One region of the Allobosea vestrisii genome, then DNA from elsewhere that is predicted to be linked to it. Evidence: predicted binding sites of a transcription regulator. Region 1 holds the regulator's gene; each other region holds the start of a gene.
The links. The regulator PhoB, encoded in region 1, activates phosphate uptake and scavenging genes when phosphate is short. The targets are predictions, from matches to a motif close to TGTCATNNANCTGTCAT.
Positions count from the first base shown of each region.

Region 2: the regulator PhoB is predicted to act here: its motif matches at 4,274-4,290, upstream of QO058_RS10800 (DUF47 domain-containing protein).
Region 3: the regulator PhoB is predicted to act here: its motif matches at 4,348-4,364, upstream of QO058_RS28600 (glycerophosphodiester phosphodiesterase).

Region 1 is NZ_CP126307.1:3,395,188-3,405,626, reverse strand. It holds gene QO058_RS16895 (2'-deoxycytidine 5'-triphosphate deaminase) at 1-549, opposite strand, end outside; gene apaG (Co2+/Mg2+ efflux protein ApaG) at 795-1,187, shown strand; gene argE (acetylornithine deacetylase) at 1,184-2,359, shown strand; gene QO058_RS16880 (Hsp33 family molecular chaperone) at 2,471-3,469, opposite strand; gene argF (ornithine carbamoyltransferase) at 3,469-4,398, opposite strand; gene QO058_RS16870 (aspartate aminotransferase family protein) at 4,401-5,621, opposite strand; gene QO058_RS16865 (GcrA family cell cycle regulator) at 6,337-6,888, shown strand; gene phoB (phosphate regulon transcriptional regulator PhoB) at 6,967-7,665, opposite strand; gene phoU (phosphate signaling complex protein PhoU) at 7,695-8,420, opposite strand; gene pstB (phosphate ABC transporter ATP-binding protein PstB) at 8,462-9,268, opposite strand; gene pstA (phosphate ABC transporter permease PstA) at 9,303-10,193, opposite strand; gene pstC (phosphate ABC transporter permease subunit PstC) at 10,207-10,439, opposite strand, start outside.
Region 2 is NZ_CP126307.1:2,161,310-2,171,748, forward strand. It holds gene QO058_RS10785 (ABC transporter ATP-binding protein) at 1-1,025, opposite strand, end outside; gene QO058_RS10790 (ABC transporter permease) at 1,022-2,728, opposite strand; gene QO058_RS10795 (ABC transporter substrate-binding protein) at 2,868-4,196, opposite strand; gene QO058_RS10800 (DUF47 domain-containing protein) at 4,358-5,002, shown strand; gene QO058_RS10805 (inorganic phosphate transporter) at 5,018-6,031, shown strand; gene QO058_RS10810 (TIGR01459 family HAD-type hydrolase) at 6,044-6,925, opposite strand; gene phnD (phosphate/phosphite/phosphonate ABC transporter substrate-binding protein) at 7,071-8,120, shown strand; gene phnC (phosphonate ABC transporter ATP-binding protein) at 8,142-8,933, shown strand; gene phnE (phosphonate ABC transporter, permease protein PhnE) at 8,930-10,439, shown strand, end outside.
Region 3 is NZ_CP126307.1:5,783,574-5,794,012, forward strand. It holds gene QO058_RS28580 (amino acid ABC transporter permease) at 1-429, shown strand, start outside; gene QO058_RS28585 (amino acid ABC transporter permease) at 440-1,819, shown strand; gene QO058_RS28590 (amino acid ABC transporter ATP-binding protein) at 1,837-2,625, shown strand; gene QO058_RS28595 (hypothetical protein) at 2,785-3,066, shown strand; gene QO058_RS28600 (glycerophosphodiester phosphodiesterase) at 3,134-4,297, opposite strand; gene QO058_RS28605 (hypothetical protein) at 4,479-4,616, opposite strand; gene QO058_RS28610 (RsmB/NOP family class I SAM-dependent RNA methyltransferase) at 4,772-6,076, shown strand; gene QO058_RS28615 (putative quinol monooxygenase) at 6,202-6,510, shown strand; gene guaA (glutamine-hydrolyzing GMP synthase) at 6,585-8,177, shown strand; gene purU (formyltetrahydrofolate deformylase) at 8,200-9,063, opposite strand; gene QO058_RS28630 (sarcosine oxidase subunit gamma) at 9,142-9,768, opposite strand; partial or broken gene QO058_RS28635 (sarcosine oxidase subunit alpha family protein) at 9,761-10,439, opposite strand, start outside.

The DNA.
Region 1 (10,439 bases):
CATCGAACCGCGGCGCCGAAAGCGAAGCTGATTGAGGCGGCTGCCCTTACGCACCCTGATCGAAAAACTGGAAGGCGAGATTTCAGCGTAGAGCTTGCCGGAGTAACCGCCAAGAATGGTGTCAAAGACTTCACTGCGGTCGGCGATCAGGCGGGTGAAGACGTCGAGCCGGCCGGTCGAGCTCTTCGGATTGGCGAAAGCGGAGATGCTCGTCGGCAATGCGTGCAGCGACTCCATCAGCTCGACGACATAAACGCAGTTCCTTTCCAAGATGGCACCGTCACCTTCAAGTGACATTTCGTCTTGGGTGAGTTCACTGAGCACCTGCGCGACGCTCTTGTTGGGCCCGGGCAGGAAGCTGGCGCGCACCCGATAGGCCTTGTGGCCGAGGCGCAGGTCGAGGCTGGCCGGCTGGTATTGGCTCTCGGCGAAGGCGCCCGAGGTCGAACGGAGCATGTTGCGTTGGACGAGCTTGCGGATGTCCTGGCGCGGCAGCACGCCGGAGGGGCCGGCGAGCGAAGCCGGGGCAGTCGCGATTTCAGCCAGCATGTCAGGCGCATTTGCCATGGCGCTATCAGACCACCTTGTGAAGTGCGGCGCAAAGCTAAGCCCGCCGCGAGATTGACCGTTCTTCTTGCCGCGGCGGAGCGCGGCTGGCGAGTCCGACGTCGCGTTGTCCACATGCCCGCTCGCCGCCGGGCTGGCCCGCAAGTACAACCGGCTGATGGCATTGACGCTGCGCCGCGCCAAGTCATAACAAGGCCTTCCCGCCCTGCCGGCACGGAACCGCGATCATGTACCAGGCCGAAACGCATGGCGTGCGCGTAACCGCCTCGCCCAAGTTCATGGACTCTGAGTCCACGCCCGACCAGAGCCGCTATTTCTGGGCCTATACGATCGAGATCGAGAATTTCTCGCCGCGCACCATGCAGCTGATGACACGCCACTGGTTCATCACCGACGGGCGCGGCGAGGTGCACGAGGTCCGCGGCGACGGCGTGATCGGCCAGCAGCCGGTGCTGCAACCGGGCGAGCGCTTCAGCTACACCTCCGGCTGCCCGCTGATGACGCCCGACGGCAGCATGCGCGGCTTCTACGCCATGCTCGGCGAGGACGGCGTGATCTTCGATGTCGAGGTGCCGCTTTTCCCGCTCGACTCGCCCTATGTGAAGAAGGTCCTGCATTGAACGCGACAACACCGACCGGGCAGCGCTACCAGCCGCTCGATATGCTTGCCCGCCTCGTCGCCTTCGACACGGTGAGCCATAAATCCAATCTCGACCTGATCGCCTTCGTCGAGGACTACCTCGCGGGCTGGGGCGTGCCATCCGTGCGTTTTCCGAATGCGACAGGGGACAAGGCCGCGCTGTTCGCCACGATCGGCCCGCAGGACAAGGGCGGTGTCGTCCTCTCCGGCCATACCGATGTCGTGCCGGTCGAAGGCCAGGCCTGGTCGCGCGATCCGTTCACGCTGCATGTCGAGGACGGCAAGGCCTATGGCCGCGGCTCTGTCGACATGAAGGGCTTCGTCGCACTGGCGCTTGCGCTCGTGCCGGATTTTCTCGCTGCGAACCTCAAGACGCCGATCCACCTGTTCTTCTCCTATGACGAGGAGGTGACCTGCCTCGGCGTCGTCGACGGCATCGCCGCGATGGGCAAGAGCCTGCCGCGGCCGCGCGCCGTGATCGTCGGTGAACCGACCTCGCTCGAACTCGCCGACGCGCATAAGGGCATCCGGACCTTCTTCACCACCATCACCGGCTTTGCGGCGCATTCCTCGAAGCCGCATCTTGGCGCCAGCGCGATCCATGCCGGGACGCGGCTCGCCGCTGGGCTCGTCGCCATGGCCGACGAGCACGAAGGCCGCCTCGACGAGAGCGGCCGCTTCGATCCGCCCTACGACACCGTCCATATCGGCAAGTTCCATGGCGGCATCGCCCGCAACATCCTGGCCGATCGCTGCGATCTCGCCTGGGAGGTGCGCACGCTGCCGGGCTCCAACCCGCAGGAAGTGCCGGCCCGCTTCGCCGCGCTGTCGCAGGAGGTGCTGGCGCGCATGCGCAGGACCGCGCCATCGGCGGCGATCGAGACGGTGATGAGCTCGGACGTGCCGGGCCTGGCGCCCGATCCCGGCTCGGAAGCCGAGACGCTCGTGATGCGCCTTGCCGGGCGCAACAGCACCATCGCCGTCGCCTATGCGACCGAGGCCGGGCATTTCCAGCGCGCGGGACTGCCGACGATCGTCTGCGGCCCGGGCTCGATCGACCAGGCGCATCAGCCGGACGAGTACATCACGCTGGAGCAGTTCGCCGCGGGCGAAGCCTTCATGCGCCGGCTGATGGCCGAGTGCCGGGCGTAAGCGATACCGTCATGGTCGGGCTTGTCCCGACCATCCACGTCTTCGCTTCAATGCGTGAGAGGGCTGTGTTCAAAACGTGGATGCTCGCCACAAGGGCGAGCATGACGCGTGTTATGGCCCCGCCGAGATCTCCACCTCGACCTCGGCCGGGTCGAAGCTGTAGCGGCGAGAGCAGAATTCGCAGGTGACGCCGAGCGTGCCGTCATCGGCGATCATCGCCTTGCGGTCGTCGGCCGAGAAGCCTCTGAGCATGCCGAGCACGCGCTCGCGCGAGCAGCGGCAGGCCTCGTGCACCGCGACTGGCTCGAAGACATGGGCGCCGCGCTCGTGGAACAGCCGGTAGAGCAGGCGCTCGCTCTCCAGCAGCGGATCGAGCAGTTCGTGATGCTCTACCGTCTCGACCAGCGAGCGCGCCTCGGCCCAGGCGTCGTCGCTGATGCCGTCATCATTGTCGGCGGCAAGGATCTCGTGCCCTTCCGGCGCATCACCGGGATGGAGGTCGGCGGCGCGCATTCGATCGGGCGAATTCGGCATGAACTGGACGATCAGACCACCGGCGCGCCAGGCCAGGCCGCTCCCGGTCAGGACCGTGCCGACGCCAAGGCGAATGCGGCTCGGGATCTGCTCTGACTGGCGGAAATACTGGTGGCCGGCCTCTTCCAGGCTTTGACCGTCCAGCGCGACGACACCCTGATAGCGCGTCGCTTCCGTGCCCTGGTCGACGGTCATGGCGAGATGACCCTTGCCGAGCAACTCGCCGGTCGAGACCGCATTCGTGACGATCGCAGCTGCCAGCTGGTCGGCGTCGTAGCGGGCCATGGCTCGATAGCAGTCGGGCGCGTTGAAATCGACGACCAGCATCGAGATCGGTCCGTCGCTCTTGGTCTGGAGCTGGAAACGGCCTTCACCCTTGAGCGTGGTTCCGAGCATGACGGTCAGCGCCGCAGCCTCGGCAAGGACGCGCGCGACGGGCTCGGGATAATGGTGCCGCTCGAGGATCTGGTCGAGCGAAGGGCCGAGCCTGACGACCCGGCCGCGCACGTCGAGCTCAGGCACCGCGAAAGGCAGCACCCGATCATCGGGTGCGCCCGCTGGCAAGCTGTCAGCCATCAGGCCGCCACCGCACCGAAGCACCAGGCCAGGATACCCTTCTGGGCATGCAGCCGGTTCTCGGCCTCGTCGAACACCGCCGATTGCGGACCATCCATGACCTGATCGGTCACTTCCTCGCCGCGCGAGGCCGGCAGGCAGTGCATGAAGATCGCGTCCTTCTCGGCGCGGCCGAGCAGCCGCTCGTCGACCTGATAGGGCCGCAGCAGGTTGTGGCGCGTGCCTTCCTGATCACCCATCGAGACCCAGCAATCGGTGATGACGCAGTCGGCGCCTTCGACCGCGGCTTCGGGCCGGCTGGTCAGTTGCAGCTTCGCGCCCTGCTCGCGGGCCCAATCGAGCAATGCAGGCGGGGGCGCGAGCTCTTCAGGCGTCGCAATGGCGAGCTCGAAATCGAGCCGGCCAGCGGCATGAACCCAGGAGGTCAGGACATTGTTGGTGTCGCCGGTCCAGGCAATGCGCTTGCCCTTGATCGAGCCCTTGCGTTCCTCGAAGGTCATGACATCGGCCATGACCTGGCAGGGATGCTGGCGCTTGGTCAGGCCGTTGATCACCGGCACGGTTGCGTATTTCGCCATTTCGACCACGGCATCATGGTCGAGCATACGGATCATGATCGCGTCGACATAGCGCGAGAGCACGCGTGCCGTATCGGCGATGGTCTCGCGTTCGCCGAGCTCGATCTCCTGGCCGGTGACCATCATCGGCGAGCCACCGAGCTCACGGATACCGACATCGAAGGAGACGCGGGTCCGGAGCGAGGGCTGCTCGAAGATCATGGCGATGACCTTGCCTTCGAGCAGACGATCGCCGGCAGCGTCGGGCGTGCGCCGACGGGTCTTGATCGCCTCGCCGGCCTTGAGGATGGCGCGGAGTTCACCCGCGGAGAAGTCCGAGAGATCGAGAAAATGACGCACTGGAGTCTCCATGCTCATTCAGCCGCCGGCCGGGTGAGCTCGGCCTCGACCGCGCCCGCCGCCTTGTCGAGCCGCGCCACTGCCTCGGCGACCTCGCTCTCGCCGATGATCAGCGGCGGCAGCAGACGCACGACATTGTCGCCGGCGGCGACGACGAGCAGGCCGGCGGCCCGCGCCTGGGCGACGAAATCGGTGTTTGGCGTCCTGAGCTTGAGACCAAGCATCAGACCTTCGCCGCGGATCTCCTCGATCACGTCCGGGTGGTGATCCTTGAGTTGGGCCAGCGATTGGCGCAGGCGCAGCGCCGTCTTCTGGACCTGCTCGAGGAAGCCCGGCGCCAGGATGACGTCGAGCACGGCATTGCCGACCGCCATGGCGAGCGGATTGCCACCGAAAGTGGTGCCGTGCGTGCCAAGCGTCATGCCGGAGGCCGCCTCTTCAGTCGCGAGGCAGGCACCCATCGGGAAGCCACCGCCGATGCCCTTGGCGATCGACATGATGTCGGGGGCGACACCGTAATGCTCATAGGCGAAGAACTTGCCGGTGCGGCCGACACCGGTCTGGATCTCGTCGAAGATCAGCATCAGACCGTGCTCGTCGCAGAGCTCGCGCAGCTGCTTGAGGACACGCATCGGCACCGAGCGCAGGCCGCCCTCGCCCTGGATCGGCTCGATCATAAGCGCAGCCGTCTCGGGCCCGATCGCCGCCTTCAGCGCGGTCTCGTCGTCGAAGGGCACCTGGTCGAAGCCGTCGACCTTCGGACCAAAGCCGTCGATGTATTTCTGCTGGCCGCCGGCGGCGATGGTCGCAAGCGTGCGACCATGGAAGGCGCCCTCGAAGGTGACGATCCGATAGCGCTCGGGATGGCCTTTCGCGGCGTGGTACTTGCGCGCCATCTTGATCGCGCACTCGTTCGCCTCGGCGCCCGAATTGGTGAAGAAGACGCGTTCGGCGAAGGTCGCCTCGCAGAGCCGGCGCGCCAACTTCTCGCCCTCGGGCATCGTGTAGAGGTTCGAGGTGTGCCAGATGCGCTGCGCCTGCTGGGTCAACGCCTCGACCAGATGCGGATGGGCGTGGCCGAGCGAATTGACGGCGATGCCGGCGCCGAAATCGAGATAACGCTGGCCATCGGCGGTGATCGCCCAAGCACCTTCACCACGCTCGAGAGCGATCGGGGCGCGGGCATAGGTCGGCAGGAGAACAGAGGAAGCGGCGGAAACGGGAGTGGTGCTCATGGAGCGAAATCCTTGCGGCGAAACAGGGAGGAAGCGCGGAACCTCAAGTCGGGAACGGAGATGCGGAGCGCTCGCGGCATGATGCCGGCATGATACGACCCGCCGGCGACATTATCGTCGCTGGCCGTTCCCGCCGTCTCGTCGCGCGTCAAGCCGCATTGATGGAAAGTCCCGATCGCTCAAAAACATAAGCGCCGCCCGATAGGGGCGGCTGCGTGATGCGACTATGCAAAACCGTCCCTGCCCTGTCAATCGCAGCTGACCTCGCGGCAGGCGACCGGGCCTGAACTCAGCCCTCATCCTGAGGAGCCGCATAGCGGCGTCTCGAAGGGTGCTTCAGGAGGCTCCCGAACCGGCTGGAACATCCTTCGAGACGCAAGCTGCGCTTGCTCCTCAGGATGAGGGCTCAAGCTTCATCTGCAATTGCCCCGACCTCACGGCAGCGTTGCCGATTAGACTCACCGTCTCGCCGTCTGCAGTGATTGGCTGGGGAAAAGCCGGATTACGATTCGGCGACTCTTGTGGCCGAGTCAGGCCATATTGTATGGTCCTCTTCGTCAGATACGACATCTCGTGCGGCGTCTCCAGTATCGTCAGTCCCGGGCGTAACGGCTTCCGTTCAGCAACGGAGGCTGCCGGTATCGGATTCCGCCATGATCTTTCCCTATGCCTCGCCGGCCAGCCGGCGGGACATGACGAAGACAGGTGCAACTCCATGACCGAAGCCGGAGCCTGGACCGAGGAACGCGTCGAGCTGCTCAAGAAGCTCTGGAACGACGGCCTGAGCGCAAGCCAGATCGCGGCGGAGCTCGGCAGCGTCACGCGCAACGCCGTCATCGGCAAGGTGCATCGCCTTGGGCTGTCGGGCCGCGCCAAGAGCCCGGGCTCGGCAACGCCGCGCCCGCGCAAACCGATAGCCCGCCCGCCAAGCCATCCCGCTGGCCACCACAGCAGCGGCGGCGCCGGCCTGACCCGCGGCAATACCGCACTTGCCCCGCAGTTCGCTCCGGAGATCGAAGCCGAAGCGCAGGTCGCGCGCGAGCCGGCTCCGTCCGAGGACGTGGTCGTGCCGTTCTCCGAGCGGGTCACGATCATGGAGCTGCGCGAATATATGTGCCGCTGGCCGATGGGCGACCCGACCACGCCGGAGTTCCGCTTCTGCGGCGGACGTTCGGCGACCGGAATGCCCTATTGCGCCTACCATGCCCGCATCGCCTACCAGCCGGCCGCTGACCGCCGCCGCGACCGCAAGATCATTCGCGCCTGACGACAGCGAAGCACTCGAACAGAAAAGCCGGCCGCGAGGCCGGCTTTTTTCATGAGCGCTCGCCTCGCAGAAGCAGCGTCAGCTGCGCGCGAATGTTTCGTCAAAGGCGTAACCGGCGCCGCGCACGGTGCGCAACGGGTCCTTGGCATTGGCCGGCGTGATCGCCTTGCGCAGGCGCCCGACATGGACGTCGACGGTGCGCTCATCGATGTAGACATCGCGGCCCCAGACAGCATCGAGCAGCTGAGCCCGGGAATAGACCCGGCCCGGCGCCTGCATCAGGAATTCGAGCAGGCGGAACTCGGTCGGCCCGAGATGCAATTCGGCGCCGGCCCGGCGGACGCGCCGTGTCGTGCGGTCGAGCTCGAGATCGCCGGCGGCAAGCAGCCCGGCGACATGGCCGGGTTTGGCGCGGCGCAGCAGCGCCTGGATGCGGGCGATCAGCTCCGGCAGCGAGAACGGCTTCACGACATAATCGTCGGCGCCGGTGGCGAGGCCGCGCACGCGCTCGGTCTCCTCGCCGCGGGCGGTCAGCATGATGATCGGCACGCGCTCGGTGTCGCGCCGCGTGCGCAGGCGCCGGCAGAGCTCGATGCCGGAGAGGCCGGGCAGCATCCAGTCGAGCAGCACCAGATCCGGCGTGTGATCGCGCAGATGCAATTCGGCGTCGTCGCCGCGCGCCACGCTGTCGACCTCGAAGCCTTCGGCCTCGAGATTGTAGCGCAGGAGCAGGGTCAGCGGCTCCTCGTCCTCGACGATCAGGATGCGTGCGGGCATGTCTAGCGTCCGTTCAGGCGCGCGCCCGCTCAGCCATTGGCCGAGGCGGGCAGGTCGACGAGGATGTTGGTGGTATCGAGCTTCGGCCGGGTCTCGTCGATCGACTGACCGGTGACGAGGTAATGGATGGTCTCGGCGATGTTGGTGGTGTGATCGCCGATGCGCTCGACGTTCTTGGCGCAGAACAGGAGATGCGTGCAGAAGGTGATGTTGCGCGGGTCCTCCATCATGTAGGTCAGGAGCTCGCGGAACAGCGAGGTGTAGAGCGCGTCGATCTCGTCGTCGCGGCGCCAGACATCCATCGCCTTCTGCTCGTTGCTCGCCGCATAGGCGTCGAGCACGTCCTTGAGCTGGGCCTGGACCAGGCGGCTCATATGCTCGAGGCCGACGACGGCGCGATGCGGCGGCGAGAACTGGCCGGAGATCGCGACGGCGCGCTTGGCGATGTTCTTGGCGAGGTCGCCGACGCGCTCGATATCGGCCGCGATGCGGATCGCCGAGATCAGCTCGCGCAGGTCGTTGGCGAGCGGCTGGCGCCGGGCGATGGTCAGCACCGCCTTCTCCTCGACATCGCGCTGGAGATTGTCGAGGCGCTGGTCGGCACTGATGATCTTCTGGGCGAGCGCAGTGTCGCGGCGCACCAGCGCCACGGTCGAGTCGCCGAGCATGCGCTCGGACATGCCGCCCATCTCGGCGAGGCTGCGGCGCAGGCCCTCGAGATCGGCGTCGTAGGAGCGGACGATATGGTCGGACATCGGGGCGTATCCTGTGACGGAGGCGAGCGGACTTGCGGGTGTCAACCGAAGCGGCCGGTGACGTAGTCCTGCGTCTGCTTCTTGTGCGGGTTCATGAAGATCGTGTTGGTGGCGGCGAACTCGATGACTTCACCGAGATACATGAAGGCGGTATACTGCGAGATGCGCGCCGCCTGCTGCATGTTGTGCGTGACGATGACGATGGTGAAGTCGGTCTTGAGCTGCTCGAGCAGGTCCTCGATCTTGCCGGTCGAGATCGGGTCCAGCGCCGAGGTGGGCTCGTCGAACAGGATGACCTCGGGCTTCTGCGCGATGGTACGGGCGATGCACAGGCGCTGCTGCTGGCCGCCGGACAGGCCCATGCCGGAGCTCTTCAGCTTGTCCTTGACCTCGTCCCAGAGCGCGGCGCGGCGCAGCGCGCCCTCGACGCGATCGTCGAGTTCTGACTTCGGCGGCTTCTCGTAGAGGCGGATGCCGAAGGCGACGTTGTCGTAGATCGACATCGGGAACGGCGTCGGCTTCTGGAAGACCATGCCGATGCGCGAGCGCAATTCGTTCACGTCGACGTTGTTGGAGATGATGTTGCGGCCGTCGAGCAGGATTTCGCCGGTCGCCTTCTGCTCGGGATAGAGCGAGTAGATGCGGTTGAAGATGCGCAGCAAGGTCGACTTACCGCAGCCGGACGGGCCGATCAGCGCGGTGACATGGCGGTCGCGGAAGTCGAGATTGACGTTCTTCAGCGCCTTGTGCTCGCCGTAATAGAAATCGAGGTTCTTCACGGCAATGCGGACGGGCGCTTCGGCATCCAGCGTCTGCGGGCTCAATTCCAGGGTCGAAAGCATCTGCATGGTCCTTCCGATCGGACGCTGATCAGGTGTTGGTTTATTTGCCGCCGCGCACGATGCGCCGGGCGATGATGGAAAGCACGAGGATTGAGACGGTGATGATCAGCGAACCCGCCCAGGCGAGCTGCTGCCAGTTCTCGTACGGAGCAGAGGCGAACTGGTAGATCGTCACCGGCAGGTTGGAGACACCGCCGATCAGGTTCGGCGAGAACCAGAAATTGTTGTTGAGCGCGGTGAAGATCAGCGGCGCGGTCTCGCCGGCGATGCGGGCGAGCGCCAAGAGGATGCCGGTGACCATGCCAGACTTCGCCGCCCGCCAGGTGATCGAGGTGATGACCACCGATGGCGGGGCGCCGAGCGCAGCGCCGGCCTCGCGCAGCGGGCCGGGCACGAGACGCAGCATGTCCTCGGTGGTGCGCACGATCACCGGGATCGCGATGATACCGAGCGCGACGCCGCCGGCCCAGCCGGAATAGCCGCGGAACGGCTCGACCATGATGACGTAGACGAACAGGCCGATCAGGATCGAGGGCGCCGAGAGCAGGATGTCGTTGATGAAGCGGATCAGGTCGGCGAGCTTCGAACCCTTGCCGTATTCGGCGAGATAGGTACCGGCGAGCACGCCGATCGGCGTCGCAACGGCGATGCCGAGGAAGGTCAGCACGATCGAGCCGACGATGGCGTTGGCGAGGCCGCCGCCTTCCGTGCCGGGACCGGGCGTGACCTGGGTGAAGGTCGTGGCGGAAAGCCCGCCGAGCCCTTTCACGATCAGCATGCCGAGGATCCAGAACAGCACGGAGATTGCGATCAGCGTGAAGCCGGTCGCGATGACCTTCATCAGCCGGTCGGCGGTGCGGCGCGACTGGCGGACGCGGCCCCAGGTGACCTCGGGCAGCTTGCGGACGGTGGAGGGGGTAGCAAGGCTCATGATCCGCTCCCGTTCAGTAGCGCTTGACGCGCGAGACGAGGATGCGCGCGATGACGAGGACGACGAAGGTGACGAAGAACAGGATGCAGCCGAGCGCGATCAGCGAGTTGAGCTGCAGGCCGAGCGCCTCGTTGAACTCGTTGGCGATGCGCGAGGCGATGGTCGAGCCCGGATCCATGACCGAGGCCGAGAGCCGGTTGGCGTTGCCGACGACGAAGGTCACCGCCATGGTCTCGCCGAGCGCAC
Region 2 (10,439 bases), 1.2 Mb from region 1:
TCGACCGCGACCTCGGTGCTGCCGATGCGAACGCCATAGCGGATGCTCGCGCCGAGGAACTCGCGATGCGCGATCGTGCAAGGCAGCGCGATCGCTCCCCCGCCCGGCGCTCCGTCCGCCGCGAGCGTCGCATGCTGAGGGCGGAAGACCAGCGTCGAGTTCTCCGGCAGGCTCGCCGCCTCCGCGACCGGAACCTGAGCGCCACCCTCGATCTCGAAATGACGACCGGCGCCGCTGCCGACGACACGCCCCTTCAGGATGTTGGCCGTGCCGAGGAAGCCGGCGACGAAGAGATTGGCGGGCCGCTCATAGAGCTCCATCGGCGTGCCGACCTGCTGGACGACGCCATCGTTCATCACGGCGATGCGGTCGCAGATCGTGTTCGCCTCCTCCTGGTCGTGGGTGACGAAAATCGCAGTCAGCCCGAGGCGCTGCTGCAGGTCGCGCAATTCGCGGCGGACCTGCACCCGCATCTTGGCGTCGAGATTGGAGAGCGGCTCGTCGAGCAGCAACACCTTGGGCTCGACCGCGACAGTGCGCGCTACCGCGACGCGTTGCTGCTGGCCGCCGGAGAGCTGCGAGGGCCGGCGCTCGGCGAGATGGCCAAGCCCGACCAGCCCGAGCGCCGCCTCGACCCGCCGTTCGATCTCGGCGCGCTTCACGCCGCGCTCCTCCAGGCCGAAGGCAACATTGCGGCGAACCGTCATGTGCGGCCAGAGCGCATAGGACTGGAAAACCATGCCGACATCACGCTTCCACGGCGGCAGGTTGGAGATGTCCTGTCCGCCGATCGTGACGCGGCCGGTATCGGCGCGGTTGAAGCCGGCGATCAGCCTAAGCAGCGTGGTCTTGCCGCAGCCGGAGGGGCCGAGGAAGGCGAAGAACTCGCCCGGCTCGATCGCAAGGTTCACGTCCTTCAGCACATGGTTGTCGCCATAGGACAGATTGACGCCCTCGATCGCGACCGAGACGGCCGGCGTGTTGAGCGGAGCGGGAGCGGAGACTAGACCGGCTTGCGAGTTCATAGGCCCCTGGCCTTCTGGCTGCGTTCGACGATGAGATGCGAGAAGAAGGTGCAGGCTGCGACGAGCAGGACAGCGACGACGCCGAGCGCCGCGCCCGGCCCTCGCCCTGCCGCCGACTGGATGAAGACGTAGAGCCCATAGGCCAGCGGTGCGTCGGAATTGGACTGGACCAGCATCAGCGTCGCCGAGAGCTCGACCGCGGCGGTCGCGAACGAGGTGACGAAACCGGCGAGGATGCCGCCGGTCATCAAGGGCACGACGATGCGGCGCACCGTGCGGGCCTTGGTGGCGCCGAGGTTTTCCGCCGCCTCCTCCAACGAGACCGAGATCTGCTGCAGGGCCGCATGGCAGGCGCGCAAGGCATAAGGCAGGCGCCGGATCGCCAGAGCCAGCACGATGGTGATCCAGAGCGCGGCGAGCGGCGTGCCGTCCGGCAAGGTGATGCCGTAGAAGGTCCGTAGGTACCCGATGCCGAGCACGACACCGGGAATGGCGAGCGCGGCCGAGGCCATCCAGTCGAGCCACTCGCGGCCGATCAGCTTGGTACGCAGCATGAGATAGGCGATAGCGACGCCGAGCACGACGTCGATGCCCCCGGCGAGCGCGGCATAGATCAGGGTGTTCTTGATGTAGAGCGAGCTCTCGCCGAAGACGCGGCCGTAATGCGCGACCGTATAGGCGTCCGGCAGCGGCGAGAACGACCAGATCGTCGCGAAGGAGAGCAGCAACAGGCCGAGATGCGGCGCCAGCACCAGCGCCAGGATCAGGATGACGACGCCATAGCCGAGCACAGCCTCGTGCGGGCGCATGACACGCTGCGCGAGCCCGCCGCCGCCGCGCTGTGTGGTGGCATAGTCACGGCCCTTGAGCGCCAGCGCCGAGAGCCACATCGCCAGCACGGAGGCGACGATCAGGACGACCGAGATGACATAGCCCATCGGGTCGGCGATGCCGATCGAGGTCACCCGCAGATAGGCCTGCGGCGCCAGCATATCCTTGACGTTGAGCAGGAGCGGCGTCGCAAGATCGTCGAAGACCTTGACGAAGACGAGCGAGGCGCCGGCGAGATAGCCCGGCAGAGCAAGCGGGAAGACGATCCGCCGGAACAGGCGGAAGCCGGAGGAGCCGAGGTTCTGCGCGGCCTCCTCCATGGCGCGGTCGATATTGCGCAGCGCCGCCGAGAGGTTGATCAGGATGAACGGGAAATAGTGGACCGACTGGACGAAGATGACGCCGTTCAGCCCTTCCATGAAATCGATCTTGAAGCCGAACCAGTCGTCGAGCAGCAGGTTGACCGAGCCGTTGCGGCCGAAGAATAGCTGCATCGCCACGGCGCCGACGAAGGGCGGCATGATCAGCGGCAGGAAGCCGAGCGTCTGCACGACCGCGGCGCCGCGAAAGGCGAAGCGCGTGGTGAGATAGGCCAGCGGCAGCGCCAGCACCGAGGCCCAGACCACCGACATCGCCGAGACGTAGAAGGAATTCCACAGCGAGCGCATGAACAGCTCGGTGCGGGCGAAGTCGTAGAAATTGACCAGCGTGAAGGTCGAGGTGCCCTTCTCGGTGAAGGCGACATAGATCACCGTCGCCACCGGCAGCATCAGGAAGACGAGCAGGAAGACGGCGATGGCGAGCGCCAGCGCGATCTGGCCGGGCGTGGCGGAGAAGGTGCGGGCGCGGGGGAGTGGAGAAACGGCCGTCATGATGACCTGGGCGTTAGCGAACAAGCGGGCCGTCATCCCGGACGCAGCGAAGCTGAGATCCGGGATCCATCGTAGAGCGGTGCGCCTTACGATGGATCCCGGGTCAAGCCCGGGATGACAGAGAGATTTGTCAGTACGCTCAGCGCGCCGCCTTCAGCGCCTCCTCGGCCTTGGCCTTCGCCTTGGCGTAGTTGTCGCGGGCGAAGCTCGCCCACTGGCTCTCGACCTCGGCCTGGCGCGCGCCCTTCTCCTTGGCGCCGGTGAAGGCGCCGCGGAGCTCGGGGCTCGCGGCCTGCGCCTCGGTCACCGGCAAGGCGGCGATCAGGGTGCGGGCTTCGTCGGCGAGCGCTTTGGCCTGGGCGTTCGGCTTCTTGGCGAGCGCCGCGTCGACCTCGTGCAGGGTCTTGGTGACGCCTTTCAGCGCATCGAGCTGGAAGGAGATCAGCTGGTCGAACAGCGTGTCGACCACGGCGGTGCGCGCCTCCGACTTGTCGACGTCGAAGCCGATCATCTTCTGGAAGCGCGGGTCGGTGAAGGGGTTGGGATAATCGGCGCCGGCCTTGGCGTAGACGGCCGGATTGACCGGCAGGCGGCGGATGCCCGGCTCGAGCAGTACCTCCTGGCCGGCCGGCGAGAGCAGGAACTCGATGAAGGCCTCGGCTGCCGCCTTGTTCGGCGGATTGGCGATGATGCCGACATTGGCCGGCACGACCGTGGTCACGGTCGGGTAGACGAACTTGACCGGGAAGCCCGAGGCCTGCGCCGAGAAGGCGAAGAAATCGATGACGATGCCGACGCCGACCTGGCCGGAATTGACCGCCTCCGGCACGCCGAAGGAGCGATCGGTGATCGAGCGGAAATTGCCCGACATCTCCTTCAGCGTCCGCCAGCCCTTCTCCCAGCCCTCGCCCTGCAGGATGGTCTCGACCGTCAGATGCGTGGTGCCCGAGCGTGCCGGCGAGGCGATCGAGACATGGTCGTAGAAGACGGGCTTGGCGAGGTCCTGCCAGTCCTTGGGCTCGGGCAGCTTGTTGGCCTTGGCGTAGCGCTCGTTCCACATGATGCCGTAGCCCGAAGCGGCGAAGCCGAAATAGAAGCCGTCGGGGTCGTTGATCGGATAGGAGCCGATCTTCTCGGGGATGCCGGACGCCTTGGGCTTGTAGGCGGTCAGCAGCTTCTTGCCCTTCAGCACCTCGAAGGCGTCGGGCGCCGAGGCCCAGAACAGGTCGACCTGGTTGTTGGCCTTGGTCTCCTCGACATATTTCACGCCGGCATTGGTGTTGCGGTTCTGGACCTCGAGCGTCACGCCTGGAACCGCCTTCTCGAAGGCCTTCTTGATCGGGTCGGTGACGTCCTTCGAAAACGAGGTGACGACCGTGACCTTGCCCGATGGCGCCTGCCCGTGAGCAGCCGTCGTCGCCAAAGCGAGCCCCAGCGCCGAGACGAGCGCGATCCTGCGTGTAAACATTCAGTCCTCCCTTGATCGTTCTTCACCCGCCGACGTCGAGGTCCGCGGAGGGCAAGGCCGGGAATCCGGATTGCCGTCGTCGCAAAACTGTCACAGAAGGCGCAGGCGTGTCATCCCCGCTGCTTGCTGCGGACTGACGAAGCTGGTGAGAGGCCGTTCCGATGCTGGGCTGGTTCCAGAAACTGCTTCCGAAGGAAGACAAGTTCTTCGTGCTGTTCGAGCGTCATGCTGAGACGCTGAAGGCTGGAGCGCTCGCACTCGACGGCGTGCTCAGCGGGGAAAGGCCGATCGAGACCGGCTGCGCGGAGATCTTCGCCGAGGAGAACCTTGCCGACGCCATCGCCGGCGAGGTGATGCTCGAGGTCGGCCGCACCTTCATCACGCCCTTCGACCGCGGCGACATCGAGGAGTTGATCGGCTCGATGGACGATGCCATCGATCAGATGCAGAAGACCGCCAAGGCAATCCGGCTCTTCGAGGTCGAGAGCTTTTCCCCGAGCATGCAGGAGCTCGGCAAGACGATCGTCGCCGCTTCGCTCAAGGTCGGCGAGCTCCTCCCCATGCTGCGCGACATCAAGAAGCATGCGATCGGCATCGGCGCGCTCGCCAAGGAGATCGGCGCGATCGAGGAGCGCTCCGACCAGCTTTACGATCGCGGCCTGAAGGAGCTGTTCAAGGCGCATCGCGGTACTGACGCGATGGGCTTCATCGTCGGCGCCGAGGTCTATGATCACCTGGAAAAGGTGGTCGACCGCTTCGAGGACGTCGCCAAGCGCGTCAGCCGCATCGTCCTCGAACACCTCTGAGAGGCGCCCCGCGCCGTGGATTTCGCCAGTTTCGCTCCCGTCCTCATCTTCCTGATCGCCGTCGCGCTGCTGTTCGACTTCCTGAACGGCCTGCACGATGCCGCCAACTCGATCGCGACTATCGTCTCGACCCGGGTGCTGGCGCCGCAATGGGCGGTGTTCTGGGCCGCCTTCTTCAACTTCATCGCCTTTCTGTTTTTCGGCCTCCACGTCGCCCAGACGGTCGGCTCCGGCATCATCCAGGCGGCGATCGTCGACGACCGCGTGATCTTCGGCGCGCTCACCGGCGCGATTGTCTGGAACGTCGTGACCTGGATTGCCGGCATCCCGTCGAGCTCGTCGCATGCCTTGATCGGCGGGCTGGTCGGGGCCGGCCTGTCAAAAGTCGGCCTCTCCTCGATCGTCTGGTGGGGGCTCGGCAAGACCTTCATCGCGATCTTCATGTCGCCGGCGATCGGCTTCGCGCTGGCGCTGCTGCTGGTGCTGATCGTCTCCTGGACCTTCCTGCGGGTCGCGCCGATCAAGGTCGATTCGACCTTCCGCCTCCTGCAATTCGTCTCGGCCTCGCTCTATTCGCTGGGGCACGGCGCCAATGACGCGCAGAAGACGATGGGCATCATCGCCGTGCTGCTGTTCTCGCACGGGATGATGGGCGAGACCTTCTCGGTGCCGTTCTGGGTGGTGATCTCCTGCCAGGCGGCGATGGCGCTCGGCACGCTCTGCGGCGGCTGGCGCATCGTCCACACCATGGGCTCGAAGATCACCCGGCTCTCGCCGCAGCAGGGTTTCTGCGCCGAGACCGGTGGCGCGATCACCCTGTTCATGGCGACCTATCTCGGTGTCCCCGTTTCGACCACGCACACCATCACCGGCGCGATCATCGGCGTCGGCGCGGCAAGGCGGGTCACGGCGGTGCGCTGGGGCGTCGCCCGCGGCATCGTCTTCGCCTGGATCGTCACCATGCCGGCAGCGGGCCTGATCTCGGCGCTGGCCTATTTCGTCTCCGGCCTGTTCCTGACCGGGCGCTGAGCAGCTTCTCCGTCAGCCGAGCAGCGGCAGTGCATAGGTCGGAGTCCGGCCGGCGCGGGCGAAGAGCGCGAGGCAGCTCGCCCTGCCCATCGCTGCGCCATCCCAGCCGATATCGCCGCGATGGATGCCGCCACCGATGAAGACGCTGTCGAGGCCCGCCGCCTGCGCACCAGCGATGTCATGCTCCAGCGAATCGCCGATCGCGACGACACGGCTCCGGTCGAGCCCGAGCCGGGCAAGGCAGGTGCGATAGATCCGCGGCTCGGGCTTGCCATGATAGCGCACCGCGCCGCCCAGTTGCTCATAGGCCCGCGCGACGAGGCCAGGTGCCTCCTGCAGGCCGCCGGTGGGGCTGGCGCGATGCAGGTCCGGATTGGCGCAGATCATCGGCAGGCGCTGCCGGCTACCCGCTTCGAGCAGCTCCATCCAGCCGGCGACCGACTGCCGGGGCGGGTCCATGGTCATCAGGAGGATGAAATCGGCGGTCTCGACCTCATCGACAAGCTCGAGCCCGAGCCCGTCCGCCAGATGCGCTTCGCCTTCTCGCGCCAGCAGCAGGCAGCGGCGCCCAAGCGCTTGGTAAAGCGGCTCGTCGCGCGTCGCCAGAGCCTCGCGGGCATCGTCGCCGGCCGAGACGACCTCGTCATAAAGCTCGCGCGCAAAGCCCAGCTTCGCCAGCTGCACGGCGTTCTCGCTGCCGAGGCGGCCGGAATTCGACAGGATGATCAAGCGCTTGCCGGCACGGCGCAGTGCTTCGAGCGCGGCCACGGCGCCGGGATAAGGCCGGACGCCGTCATGCAGCACGCCCCACTGGTCGAGCAGGAAGCCGTCATAGCGCGGCACCAGCGCGGCCAGGTTGTCCGGAAAGGTTGTAGAAAGAAGCTGTCGCATCATCAGGGTTGGGGCCACGCCGGCTGTTGCCGTGGACAAGGCCACTTTAGTCGTAAGGCTAGGGCTCTCGCTCGGCTGGAATATGACAGTTTTGTGTCACATACTATAGCCAGCTTATAATGAAGAACGACCGGGAGATACGCTACCAATGACCAAGATACTGACTTGCCTGTCCGCCACGACCTCGCTGCTCCTTGGCCTCGGGCTCGCCGGCGCGGCGCAGGCACAGGACGCCTGCCCCAATCGCGGCCAGCTCGATACGATGTATTGCGACGCCAACAAGGACCTCGTCGCCGACGTGCCGACCGACGCCTCGAAGCAGAAGGACCCGTCGGCGCTGGTCTGGGCCTATACGCCGGTTGAAGACCCCGCCGTCTACGCCAACATTTTCAAGCCGCTGACCGACCATCTCGCCACCTGCACCGGCAAGCGCATCGTCTATTATCCCGTGCAGTCGAACTCGGCCGAGATCGAGGCGATGCGCTCCGGCCGCCTGCATTTCGCCGGCTTCTCGACCGGCCCGACCGGCTTTGCGGTGAACCTTGCCGGCGCGATCCCCTTCGCCGCCAAGGGCTCGGCCGCCGGCGTGCGCGGCTACAATCTCGTCGCCGTGGTCAAGGCGTCGAGCCCCTATCAGAAGCTGGCCGATCTCAAGGGCAAGAAGGTCGCTCACACCTCGCCCTCGTCGAATTCCGGCAACCTCGCGCCGCGCGTGCTTTTCCCCGAGCATGGGCTCGAAGCCGACAAGGACTACAAGCCGCTGATGTCCGGCGGCCACGACAAGTCGATCCTCGGCGTCGTCTCGGGTGACTACGACATGGGCGCGGTCGCCGGAGACGTCTATGAGCGCATGGTGGTGCGCGGCACGATCAAGAAGGATGACGTGCGCGAGATCTATCGCAGCGCGATCTTCCCGACCTCGTCCTTCGCCTATGCGCACGACCTCAAGCCCGAGCTCGCCAAGAAGCTGACCGACTGCTTCTTCTCCTTCCGCTTCACCCCGGAGATGACCAAGGAGTTCAACGGCGACGACCGCTTCCTGCCGATCACCTACCAGAAGGACTGGGCGGTCGTGCGCGACGTCGCCGAGAAGTCGGGCACGCCCTACAACAAGTCGGCCTACGACACCGAGGCCAAGCGCGAGGCCGACGAACTCGCCAAGAAGAAGGCGCAGCAGCCAGCGCCGGCCAAGCCCTGACGCGAAGGCCGTAACAAGCTCATGAGCGCGATTCCCGCCGCAGAAGCGCCCGGCCATGGCCGGGCGCTCGTCATCCGCAACCTCGTCAAGGAGTACCGCAAGGGGCAGCCGGTCCTGCGCGACATCTCGCTGAGTGTCACCGAACCCGGCATCGTCGCGATCATCGGCCCATCCGGCACCGGCAAGTCGACGCTGATCCGCTGCATCAACCGGCTGGTCGACCCGACCTCAGGCTCGATCATGCTGGGTGGGACCGATCTGGCGAAGCTGCAGGGCGAGGCGCTCAGGGCCGCACGCAGGCGGCTCGGCATGGTCTTCCAGGAGTACAACCTGGTCGAGCGGCTGACGGTGATCGAGAACGTGCTCTGCGGCCGGCTCGGCTATGTCCCGGTCTGGCGTGCCTGGACGCGGCGCTTCCCCGAGGAAGACATCGCCCGCGCCTTCGCCCTGCTCGAATCGGTCGGCCTCGCCGATTTCGCCACCCGCCGCGCCGACCAGCTCTCCGGCGGCCAGCGCCAGCGCGTCGGCATCGCTCGTGCGGTCATGCAGGAGCCCGACCTGATCCTTGCCGACGAGCCGACCTCTTCGCTCGACCCCAAGACCTCGGTCGAGATCATGGAGCTGCTCGCCAAGGTCGGCCGCGAACGCGACATCCCGGTGCTGGTCAACATCCACAATGTGGCGCTGGCCCGCCGCTATGCGCTGCGGATGATCGGCATGTCGAAGGGCGTCGTCGTCTATGACGGCCCGCCGGCCGGACTTCAGGAAAGCCATCTCGCCGAGATCTATGGCGGCGAAGGCTGGATGGAATGAGCGCTCTTCCCGTCAGCGCCGGCAGCAGCCTGCGCGCCCGTGCCTTTCCGGCGAATTGGCCGCTGCGCATCGGCGCGCTGCTGTTCGTCGCCTATGTCATCTACGCCGCCGGCATCGTCGACATCCGCTGGGAACGCTTCGTCCAGGGCCTCGGCAACGGCGCGCGCTTCCTCGGCCGCATGTTCCCGCCGAACCTGGCCCATGACAAATTGCAGCTGCTCGCGCAGGGCATGCTGGAATCGCTGCAGATCGCCATCATCGCGACCGGGGCCGGCGTGCTGCTCGCCTTGCCCGTCGGCCTCTGCGCTGCCCGCAACCTGATGCCCTTGCCGGTGACGGTGCTGGCGCGCGGGCTGATCGCGCTCTGCCGCACCTTCCACCCGGTCATCGTCGCCATCCTTTTCGTCAAGGCCGTCGGCTTCGGCGCGCTGGCCGGCATTCTCGCGCTGATCGTCGCGACCATCGGCTTCATCGCCAAGCTGATCGCCGAGGCGATCGAAGAGATGTCGATGAAGCCGATCGAGGCGCTGCGCGCCGCCGGCTCGCCTTTCCTCTCGGTGGTGACCATGGGCGTGGTGCCGCAGGTGCTGCCGCGCTTCATCGGTTTCGCTGCCTACCAACTCGATTCGAACCTGCGCAATTCCGCTCTTGTCGGCCTGGTCGGCGGCGGCGGCATCGGCGCCACCCTGTTCACCGCCTTCCAGCGCTTCGACTATGATTTCGTGCTGACCATCATCATCGCGATCATCCTGGCGGTGATGGCAGGCGAGATCCTCTCCGCCTTCATGCGCCGGGTCTACCAAGACGAGGCGCCGAGCGGAGAGGTGAAGATCGGCGCCTCCGGCCCGGTCTGGCACCGCTTCACCACGGCCGAGCGCAGCATGCGCCTCGCCTTCTGGGGCTTGGCGGCGGTGGCGCTCGGCTGGTCGGTCCAGACCATCGAGATCATCCCGGAATTCCTCTATGACGCCCCGGCACAGACGGTCGATCTCTTCGCAAGGATGTGGCCGATCGACTGGGCCTATTTCCCCAAGACCGTGCAGCAGGCGCTGGTCGAGACGCTGCACACCGCGACGCTCGGCACGATCCTGGCGATCCTGCTGGCGACGCCGGTGGCGCTGATGTGCGCCCGCAACATCACCTCCTCGGCCTGGGTCAACACGCTCGGCCGCTTCATCCTGGTCGCGACGCGTTCGGTGCACACACTGGTCTGGGCGCTGCTTTTCGTCGCCGTCTTCGGCCCGGGAGCGCTCGCCGGTGTCCTGGCGGTCGCAGTCCACTCGATCGGCTTCACCGGAAAATTCCTGGCTGAGGCGATCGAGGAGGCCAAGCCCGGCCCGATCGAGGCGCTGCGGGCGGCGGGCGCGCCACGGCGCTCGGTCCTGCTCAAGGGCTTCTGGCCGCAGGTAAAACCGGCCTTCCTGGCTGTCAGCCTGTTCCGCTGGGACATCAATGTGCGCGAGAGCGCCGTGCTCGGTCTTGTCGGTGCCGGCGGCCTCGGGGTCG
Region 3 (10,439 bases), 2.4 Mb from region 1:
CGCGGTGGCATCCAGATTTTCCCGGAATTCGTCGCGCTGTTGGTCGGCCTGACGACCTACACCGCCGGCTTCATCGCCGAGGTGGTCCGCGCCGGCATCCTCGCCGTCTCGAAGGGGCAGACCGAGGCGGCCAACGCGCTCGGCTTGCGTGCCGGGCCGACGCTTAAGCTTGTCGTCATCCCGCAAGCGATGCGCGTGATCATTCCGCCGCTGACCTCGAACTACCTCAACCTGACCAAGAACTCCTCGCTCGCGGTCGCGATCGGCTATCCCGATCTGGTCCAGGTCTTCACCGGCACGGTGCTGAACCAGACCGGCCAGGCAGTCGAAGTCGTCGCCATAACCATGGCGGTCTATCTGACCATCTCGCTGGTAACGTCGTTTTTCATGAACATCTACAACAAGCGCATGGCGCTGGTGGAACGGTGAGGGCGCCCCAATGACCGACGCAACCACCGAAATGGCTCCCTACGCCTTCGTCCGCAGGGAAACGCTGGAGCAGCAACCGGCACCGCTCTCCGTCGCCGGGCCGCTCGCCTGGATCAGAGCCCATCTGCTCTCCAGCCCGCTCAACATCGCGCTGACGCTGGTCTGCCTCTACCTTGTCGTCGATTCGGTGCCGGGGCTGATCCGCTTCTACTTCCTCGACGCGGTCTGGACCGGCACCAGCCGCGATGCCTGCCTCGCGGACAAGGTCGGCCGGCCGGTCGGCGCCTGCTGGGCCTATATTGCGGATCGCTTCCAGTACTTCATCTATGGCTCCTATCCGATCAACCAGCGCTGGCGGGTGAATATCGTCTTCGTCATGTTCGCGCTCGGCGTGGCTTGGCTGCTCTGGACGAACGCGCCGAAAAAGAAGCTCGGCATCTTCTTCTTCTTCGTGCTGTTACCGATCTCGGCCTATGTGTTGCTGCTCGGCGGCCCCGGTGCCGAGCGCTTTCTCGGCTTCTGCCTGACAGTCACGCTGGCGCTCGCGGCGCTCTATGTCGTGCTCTCCTTCGTGCCGCAGCTTGTCCGCTTCTACATCGGCGAGGCGGCGGTCGGTGTGGTTCAGGCGTTGCCGATCTGGAAGCGCTTCTTCGGACCGAAACAGCTCGTCCTGTTCGCCCTCGCGATCTTCGTCTTCCTGAGCCTGCTGGCGAATAGCCCCGGTCTGCCCAGGGTCGATACCGGCCTTTGGGGCGGCATGACGGTGACCTTCCTGATAGCGGCGGTCGGCATCGTCTTTTCGCTGCCGCTCGGGGTCGTCCTGGCGCTGGGGCGGCGCTCCAGGCTACCGATCATCCAGTTGCTCTCGGTGATCTTCATCGAGTTCGTCCGCGGCGTGCCGCTGATCACGGTGCTGTTCATGGCCAACACCATGCTGCCGCTCTTCGTGCCGCAGGAGTATTCGCCGGATCGGCTGCTGCGGCCGCTGGTCGGCGTCGCGCTCTTTGCCGCCGCCTATATGGCGGAGGTGGTGCGCGGCGGCCTCCAGGCCATGCCCAAGGGCCAGTACGAGGGCGCGATGTCGCTCGGCCTCGGCTACTGGAGCATGATGCGTCTGATCATCTTGCCGCAGGCGCTGCGCATCGTGATCCCGGGCATCGTCAACACCTTCATCGGGCTGTTCAAGGATACGACGCTGGTCACCATCGTCGGCATCTTCGACTTCCTGCGTACCATCGAGGCCACCCTGGTCGATCCGACCTGGGCGACGCCGACGACCCGCGCGACGGGCTATGCTTTCGCCGCGGTTTTCTATTTCCTGTGTTGCTGGGGCATGTCGCGCTACTCGATTGCGGTCGAGAAGCGGCTCGCCGCCGGCCAGAAGCGTTGAGGGGACCAATCATGGCTATGGCAGAAACCACCAGCGCGCGCCCGACGGCGCTGAAGCAGACCGCGCTCAACACCGCGACGGCCGTCAAGATGATCGCCGTCAACAAGTGGTACGGCGAGTTCCACGTGTTGCGCGATATCAATCTCAAGGTCGAGCGCGGCGAGAAGCTGGTCATTTGCGGCCCGTCCGGTTCCGGCAAATCGACGATGATCCGCTGCATCAACCGGCTGGAGGAGCATCAGAAGGGCCAGATCATCGTCGACGGCACCGAGTTGACCAATGACCTCAAGAAGATCGATGAGATTCGCCGCGATGTCGGCATGGTCTTCCAGCACTTCAACCTGTTCCCGCATCTGACGATCCTGGAGAACCTGACGCTGGCGCCGATCTGGGTTCGCAAGATGCCCAAGAAGGATGCCGAGGAGATAGCGATGCACTATCTCAAGCGCGTCAAGATCCCCGAGCAGGCGTTGAAGTACCCGGGTCAGCTCTCCGGCGGCCAGCAGCAGCGCGTTGCCATCGCCCGGTCCCTGTGCATGAGCCCGAAGATCATGCTGTTCGACGAGCCGACCTCGGCGCTCGACCCGGAAATGGTCAAGGAGGTGCTCGACACCATGGTCTCGCTCGCTGACGAGGGCATGACCATGCTCTGCGTCACCCACGAGATGGGCTTTGCCCGCCAGGTCGCCGACCGGGTGATCTTCATGGACGCCGGCCAGATCGTCGAGATGAACGAGCCGAACGAGTTCTTCAAGAATCCGCAGCACGAGCGCACCAAGCTCTTCCTCAGCCAGATCCTGCACTGATCTCTGGCAGCCCGCTGCTTGCTACTGCGACGGCGCCCTCACGGGCGCCGTTTGCATGTCGGCTGCCTCGATCGTGACGGCCCTGTCGGCTCCTCGATCGGCTTTTCGGAACTTTTCTCGGTGATTGCGGTTGTTTCCCTCGAAATCGGAGGAAACACCATGAAGCTCATTCTCACGACTGTCGTCGCCGGATTGCTGCTTGGCAGCGCCGGTGCCTATGCCCAGTCGATCAATCTCGGCCCGGGTGGAGTTAGCGTCGATACGCGCTCGCCGCGTGATCGCGCGATCGACCGGGATATCCGCCGCGAGGACCGGATGCGCGAGCGTGATCGCTGGGAGCGTCGCCGGGCCTATCGCGCCGAGCGCGATTGCCGGACCGTGACCCAGGTCCGCGAGACCCCGCGCGGAGAGGTGCGTCGCACGACGCGTGTCTGTGACTGAGTGTGAGTTGAGTTAGGTAAGGCGAGACCGCCGCACCCAGTCAGGTGCGGCGGTCTTGCGTTGTGGACTACTTGGCGTTACGCGCCTTCACAGCCGCATCGGGGAAGTCTGAGAACAGACCGTCGATGCCGAGCGCCAGATAGGCCTTGTACTCCGCGGCCGGATCGCCCTTGAAGTCCGAGGCGAGGCGCTTGGGCTCGCTGCGGAAGGTCCAGGTGTGGACGAAGAGCCCGACAGCGTGGGCGTTCTTCACCACGTCGGTCGGCGGCAGCAGCACGCGGTCGCGCTCGTCGATCGTCCCGTCGCCGTTGAGATCGCGCGGCTTGCCGTCGTCGCCGAGCACCTGCTTGGCCGGCATCAGATAGGGCTTCCAGGGACCGACGCCGTCGGCATAGGTCCTGATCTCCTTCAGACCCTCGGCGGTGACGAGGTCCTTGAAGGTGCGTTTGTCACCAGTGACGGCGAAGTCGTAGGGCTTGTCGAACGGCGCGGCGAGCACGATGCCGCCGTCCTTGTCGACATCGTCGGCGTCGACGAGCTGGATCAGGCGCAGCTGTGTCTTGCCGCGCAGATATTTGAGATTGGCCGTCTCGAAGCTCTGGATGAACACCGGCGAGGTCTTCTCGGTCCAGCCGGCCGCCTTGAGCTGATCGAGCAGCTTGTCCTCGATCGCAAGGCCCATCGCCGAGTGATAGGTCGAGTGCTTGATCTCCGGATAGATGCCGATCGTACGGCCGGTCCGGGTGCTCTCGGCTTTGGCGAGGTCGATCACCTGCTGCAGCGTCGGGATCTCGTACTTGCCGTTATGCGACTGGTCGCGGTCGGCGAAGGCCTGCTTGGCCCGCAGCGTCTTGATCTCGGCGAGGGTGAAGTCGGAGGCGAACCAGTCGGTGGTGTCGACGCCGTCGATCTTGCGCGTCAGCTTGCGCGCGGCGAATTCCGGCCGGGTCGCGACGTCGGTGGTGCCGGACATCATCGGCTCGTGGCGGACAACGAGATGGCCGTCCTTCGTCGAGACGAGGTCCGGTTCGATGAAATCAGCGCCTTGCTCGATCGCGAGCTTGTAGCCTTCGATCGTGTGCTCGGGCAGGTAGCCGCTGGCGCCACGATGGCCGACGATCAACGCCGGCTTGCCGTCCAGCGTCGGGGCCGGGCTCTGCGCCAGGGCCGGGGCGGCCAGCGCGAGGACAAAGGTCGCCAGCATCGTGGCCGGCTGCAACAGGGGCTTCATCTCGTCCGATCCTCGTGTCCTGTGGAAGGTCGCGAAACTGCTCGGTCGATATGACAGGCCGGTGAAAGCCCGTTTGCCTATTCGCAATGCCGGAATTTGTCGCCGCCGGCACCGCGAAGGTGCGTGTCAGATCTGTCGAGCGCTTACTCGCCTGATGGCTGCGAGCGCTCGGACAGGAAGCTCAGCGGCGGCCTTCCAGCGTGGTCTTGGCGTCGAGGCGCTTGGACGGCGGCGGCGTGGTGTCGACCGGCTGGGTGGCGCAGGCGGCCAGCGACAGGCAGAACAGTCCGGCGAGCGCGAGGCGGGCGAAGGTCGTCATTTCAGGATCCCCAGGCGATTGGCGTTGCGGAAGGAGTTGTATCGTCTTGCGCCCTGTGGGACGAGGGCGTCAAGGGTCCATTCGCGCTTCGGAATCGTTCCAGATCGCGTCTGGTCCAAACGCATGACCAAGAGCAATCACAGGAACCGCCGGACATGACTCCTGCCGCCCGCATCAGCGCCGCCATCGAGGTTCTGGCGGACCTGATCGAGCGCCGGCGCCCGGCGGCCGATGCGCTGAAGGATTGGGGTCTGTCGCGTCGCTTTGCCGGTTCGAAGGACCGCGCCGCGGTCGCCTCGCTGGTCTATGACGCGCTGCGCCGCCGGGCTTCTTCCACCCACGCACTCAGCGAGGAAACGCCCCGCGCGCTCGTCCTTGGCATGCTGGTCAGCCAGCGTGGCATGGCGGTAGAGGAGATTTCGGAGCTCTTCAACGGGCAAAATCACGCTCCGGCTCCGCTGACCGAGTTCGAGGTCGCGGGGCTCGTCGCCTTCGATCTCAATGCGGCGCCCGGCTGGGTGCGCGCCGATGTGCCGGACTGGCTCTGGCCCTCCTTCATGGCCGGCTTTGGCGACGATGCGGTCGCAGAAGGACAGGCACTGGCGGGCAGGGCTCCGGCCGATATCCGCACCAACCGGCTGAAGACAGATCGCGCTCGGCTGCGCGCAACGCTGAGCCATCTCCAGCCGGAGCCCGGGGCTTGGTCGCCCGACGCCTTGCGTTTCCTGTCCGGGCCCGATGGCCGTGGCCCCTCGCTGCAGAGCGAGCCGAGCTTCTTCAATGGCGAGTTCGAGATCCAGGACGAGGGCTCGCAGCTCGTGACCCTGCTCGCCGGCGCGCAACCCGCGATGACGGTCGTCGACCTTTGCGCCGGCGCAGGCGGCAAGACGCTGGCGCTGGCCGCGATCCTGAACGGCAAGGGACGCATCTTCGCTACGGACCTCGACAGCCGCCGGCTGGCACCGCTGCATGACCGGGTCGCTCGCTCGGGCGCAGGCAATGTCGAGGTGCGCGTGCCCAAGAGCCGCGGTCATGATGCGCTTGCCGACCTCGCGGGCTCTGTCGATCTGGTACTCGTTGATGCGCCCTGTACCGGCTCCGGCACCTGGCGGCGCAACCCCGATGCGAAATGGCGGGTGCGTCCCGGAGCTTTGGCCGAGCGTATCAAGGAGCAGGCGCAGGTGCTCGATCGCGCCGCCAGTCTGGTCAAGCCGGGCGGGCGCATCGCCTACATCACCTGCTCGATGCTGCCTGAGGAGAACGACGTCGCGGTCGACGCCTTCCTGGCGCGGCATGCTGGCTTCGCGCCGGTCGCGACACGCTCCCTGCTCGATACCGGCGAAGTCGATTTCGGCCTGCTCGCTCGCTTCGCCACGCGTTTTGGCCTGCAGCTCTCGCCGCGCCGGACAGGGACGGACGGGTTCTATCTGGCGGCGCTTGCTCGCCACGATCCGGCTTGAATTGGCTGCCGCTGGCGAACGGGCGGTATCAGTCTTGTCCGTAAGGGACGGATTTGTGCGTTCTTGCGCTCGGCCGCCTGCGCCGACATCTGCTGCCCGTACATCCCGGGGCAAAGGTGCCGACCATGAGCAAGACCGAAGAGACCTTCATTTCCATCGCCGTGTTGAAAGCGAAGCCCGGCCAGCGCGAGCAACTGCGCCAAAACCTGCTGGCGTTGATCGAGCCGACGCGAGCCGAGCCGGGCTGCCTCGACTATGTGCTGTTCGAGCTGCGCGACGAACCTGGCACTTTCTACATGCGCGAGGCGTTCACCAGCCCGGCCGCGCTCGAGGTTCACAAGGCGACGCCGCATTTCCAGGCATTCGCAGCGACGGCCGGCGATTTGCTGGCCGAGCCGCTGCGGCTGGTCGCGCTCGACCGCGTCTCCTCCTGAGCTGCCTGGCGATGCCGACCTGATCCGCTCTCAGCGCCGTTGCGTGCTCGCGCGCGATGGCGTAACCGGGCGCGATGAGCGCCCAGCCCCAAAACTCCGTGCCCCAAGATTCCGTGCCGCACGACTCCATCCTGATCATCGACTTCGGCAGTCAGGTGACGCAGCTGATCGCGCGCCGCGTGCGCGAGATCGGCGTCTATTGCGAGATCGCGCCGTTCCAGTCGGCCTCCGAGGCCTTCCAGCGCCTGAAGCCGAAAGGCGTGATCTTTTCGGGCGGTCCGGCCTCGGTGCCGGATGAAGGCTCGCCGCGGGCGCCGCAGGAGGTGTTCTCCTCCGGCCTGCCGGTGCTCGGCATCTGCTATGGCCAGCAGACCATGGCCCATCAGCTCGGCGGCAAGGTCGAGGGCGGCCACGCCGCTGAATTCGGTCGCGCCGATGTCGAGATCGTCACGCCGTCGGCCTTGTTCGAAGGAATCTGGGAGGAGGGCGCGCGCTATCCGGTCTGGATGAGCCATGGCGACCGCGTCACCCAGCTCCCGGCCGGTTTTTCGGTCAAGGCGACCTCCGAGAACGCGCCCTATGCGGTGGCGAGCGACGAGGGCCGGCGCTTCTATTCGACCATGTTCCACCCCGAGGTCGTGCACACCCCGGACGGGGCGAAGCTGCTGCGCAATTTCGTCGTGACGATCTGCGGCTGCACGCCGGACTGGTCGATGTCGGCCTACCGGGCCGAGACCATCGCCAAGATACGCGCCCAGGTCGGCAGCGGCCGGGTGATCTGCGGCCTCTCCGGCGGCGTCGATTCGGCGGTTGCGGCCGTGCTGATCCACGAGGCGATCGGCGACCAGCTGACCTGCGTCTTCGTCGACCATGGCCTGATGCGCATGAACGAGGCGGAGGAGGTCGTCCGCCTGTTCCGCGACCACTACAACATCCCGCTGGTCCATGTTGAGGCCGAAGAGCTTTTCCTCTCCGAGCTCGCCAAATGCGGCGCCGATCCGGAAGCCAAGCGCAAGACCATCGGCCGGCTCTTCATCGACGTCTTCGACGCCGAGGCCGCCAAACTGGGCGGCGCCGATTTCCTCGCCCAGGGCACGCTCTATCCCGACGTGATCGAGAGTGTATCCTTCTCTGGCGGGCCTTCGGTGACGATCAAGAGCCACCACAATGTCGGCGGCCTGCCCGAGCGCATGAAGATGAAGCTCGTCGAGCCGCTGCGCGAATTGTTCAAGGACGAGGTCAGGGTGCTCGGCCGCGAGCTCGGCCTGCCCGAGGCCTTCGTCGGTCGCCATCCCTTCCCGGGGCCGGGCCTCGCCATCCGCTGCCCCGGCGAGATCACCAGGGAGAAGCTCGATATCCTGCGCAAGGCCGACGCGATCTATCTCGAGGAAATCCGCAAGGCCGGCCTCTACGACGTGATCTGGCAGGCCTTCGCCGTGCTGCTGCCGGTGCGCACCGTCGGTGTGATGGGCGACTACCGCACCTACGACCATGTCTGCGCCCTGCGCGCCGTGACCTCGGTCGACGGCATGACGGCAGATTTCTACCCCTACGACATGGCTTTCCTCGGCCGCACCGCGACCCGCATCATCAACGAGGTCAAGGGCATCAACCGGGTCGTCTACGACGTCACCTCAAAGCCCCCCGGCACGATCGAGTGGGAGTAGGGCTTTAGCGTAGCTTGAGTGCTCAATCGGTGAAGACCACGGTCTTCTTGCCGTTTAGCACGACGCGATCTTCGAGATGCTGGCGCACGGCCCGCGCCAGCACGCGCCGCTCGATGTCGCGGCCCTTGCGGACGAGATCGTCCGGTGTGTCGCGATGGCTGATGCGCTCGACGTCCTGCTCGATGATCGGGCCCTCGTCGAGGTCGGGCGTGACGTAGTGCGCGGTCGCGCCGATCAGCTTCACGCCGCGCTCATGCGCCTGATGATAGGGCTTGGCGCCCTTGAAGCCGGGCAGGAACGAGTGGTGGATATTGATGCAGCGGCCGAGTAGCTTGGCCGAGAACCCGTCCGACAGAATCTGCATGTAGCGGGCGAGCACGACGAGGTCGGTCTTGGTCTCCTGCACCAGCCGCCAGAGCTCCGCCTCCTGCTCCATCTTGGTCTGGCGCGTCACCGGCAGATGATGGAACGGCAGATCGCCGAGATCGGTCGAATTCAGGCTGTCGCGGCCGTGATTGGAGACGATCGCCGAGATCTCCATCGGCAATTCGCCGATGCGCCAGCGATAGAGCAGATCGGCCAGGCAATGGTCGAATTTCGAGACCAGCAGCATGACCCGCTTGTTCGCTTGGCGCTCGCGCAGCGTGAACTCCATGCCGAAGCGTTTCGCCAGGTCGCCGACCGAGGCGGCGATGGCGGTGTGAGGCTGGCTCTCCTCCAGCCGGTTGAAGACGACGCGCATGAAGAAGCGGCCGGTTTCGATGTCGTCGAATTGCTGTGCGTCGAGGATGTTGCATCCGGCCTCGAACAGCAGGGTCGAGACGGCGGCGACGATGCCGGGACGGTCGGGGCAGGACAGTGTCAGAATCGCGGTGCGGTCGAGCATGGCTGATGCCGCTGTTGAGGCGGCCCTTCGCTGGGAGAGATGGGGTGATGTCGGGAGGCGGCGCGCAACGCGCTGCGCTCAACCTCGGCCGGTCGTCACGCTGCAGCCGAATTCGGCTGCGGAGGCGGAAAACCACGCCCAGAAGCTGCCGGCCATGCTGCGCGCCACCATGATCTCGAACGCCGCTCCATCAGGGCCGTCCCGCGTCCGCCAGAGCTGCGCGCCGATATGGGAGATGCTGGTCAAGGCGGCGCTGCCTGCCGGAAAGGCGGCCGGGTGCAGGTCGATCATGCAGCCCTTGGCGAGGGCGTCGCGGATCCTTGCGCCCGACAATCGCAGCACGGCACGGCCGTCGCTCTGATCGGCGACGGCGGCGAACCCGGAAAGCGCCTGCAGGTCATCGGCGAAGCGGCCGCGGTCCTCGCCGACCAGCAGCCATTGGCCGGGCCCGGACCAGATCAGTGCATGGGTGGCCGAGCATAGCGCGACCGGGCTCGAAGGCAGATCGAGACCGAAACGCGCCATGACGGCCTGCGCCAGCGCAGCCTCGCCGCCATCGGCGATGATGATGCTGGCGATGCCGAGGCCGTCCCGCGCCGCTGCGGTGACGCCGGCAAGCCCAGCCGTGCCAAACTGGCCGTTGGGCAGGATGCCGTTCCACGCTCCGCGCGGCGTCCAGCTCGTGGGGAACGCAAGCTCAGACATGGAGGCGAAGCTCTTCCGGATCGACGAAGACGGGCGAGCAGATTTCGATCTCGACGTCGCCGTTGCGCACCGGATCGACGGCGCGGATGCGCTCGCCGATGCGTTGCGGCCCGTTCCTGAGCAGGCCGAGCCCGATCCAGTGCTTCAGGCTCGGCGAATAGGCGACGGAGGTCATGTAGCCCTCGTCATTGTCCATCGTCGCCGGCTTGCCGACCCCGATGAAATGCGCGCCGGCGCGCAGGCGCTGGCCCGCATCGACCGCCCTGAAGCCGACGAAAGAAGGCCGCTCGGCCTCGACCAGCGCCTCGCGCCCGGCCATGACGCGACCGATGAAGTCCTTTTTCGTCGACATCATCTTGCCGAGGCCGAGATCGCGCGCCGTGGTCTGGCCGCTCAGTTCATTACCGGCGACATGGCCCTTCTCGACGCGCATCACGCCGAGCGCCTCGGTGCCATAGGGCGTGACGCCATGTGGCTCGCCGGCCAGCATCAGTGCCCGCATCATCGCCTCGCCATAGTCGGCGGGGACGGCGAGCTCATAGGCGAGCTCGCCCGAAAACGAGATCCGGAACAGCCGCGCCGGGATGCCGCCGCCGACCGTCACGATGCGGGCCGCGAGATAGGGGAAGGCCTCGTTCGAAATGTCGTGCTCTGCGTCGATCACGCCGCGC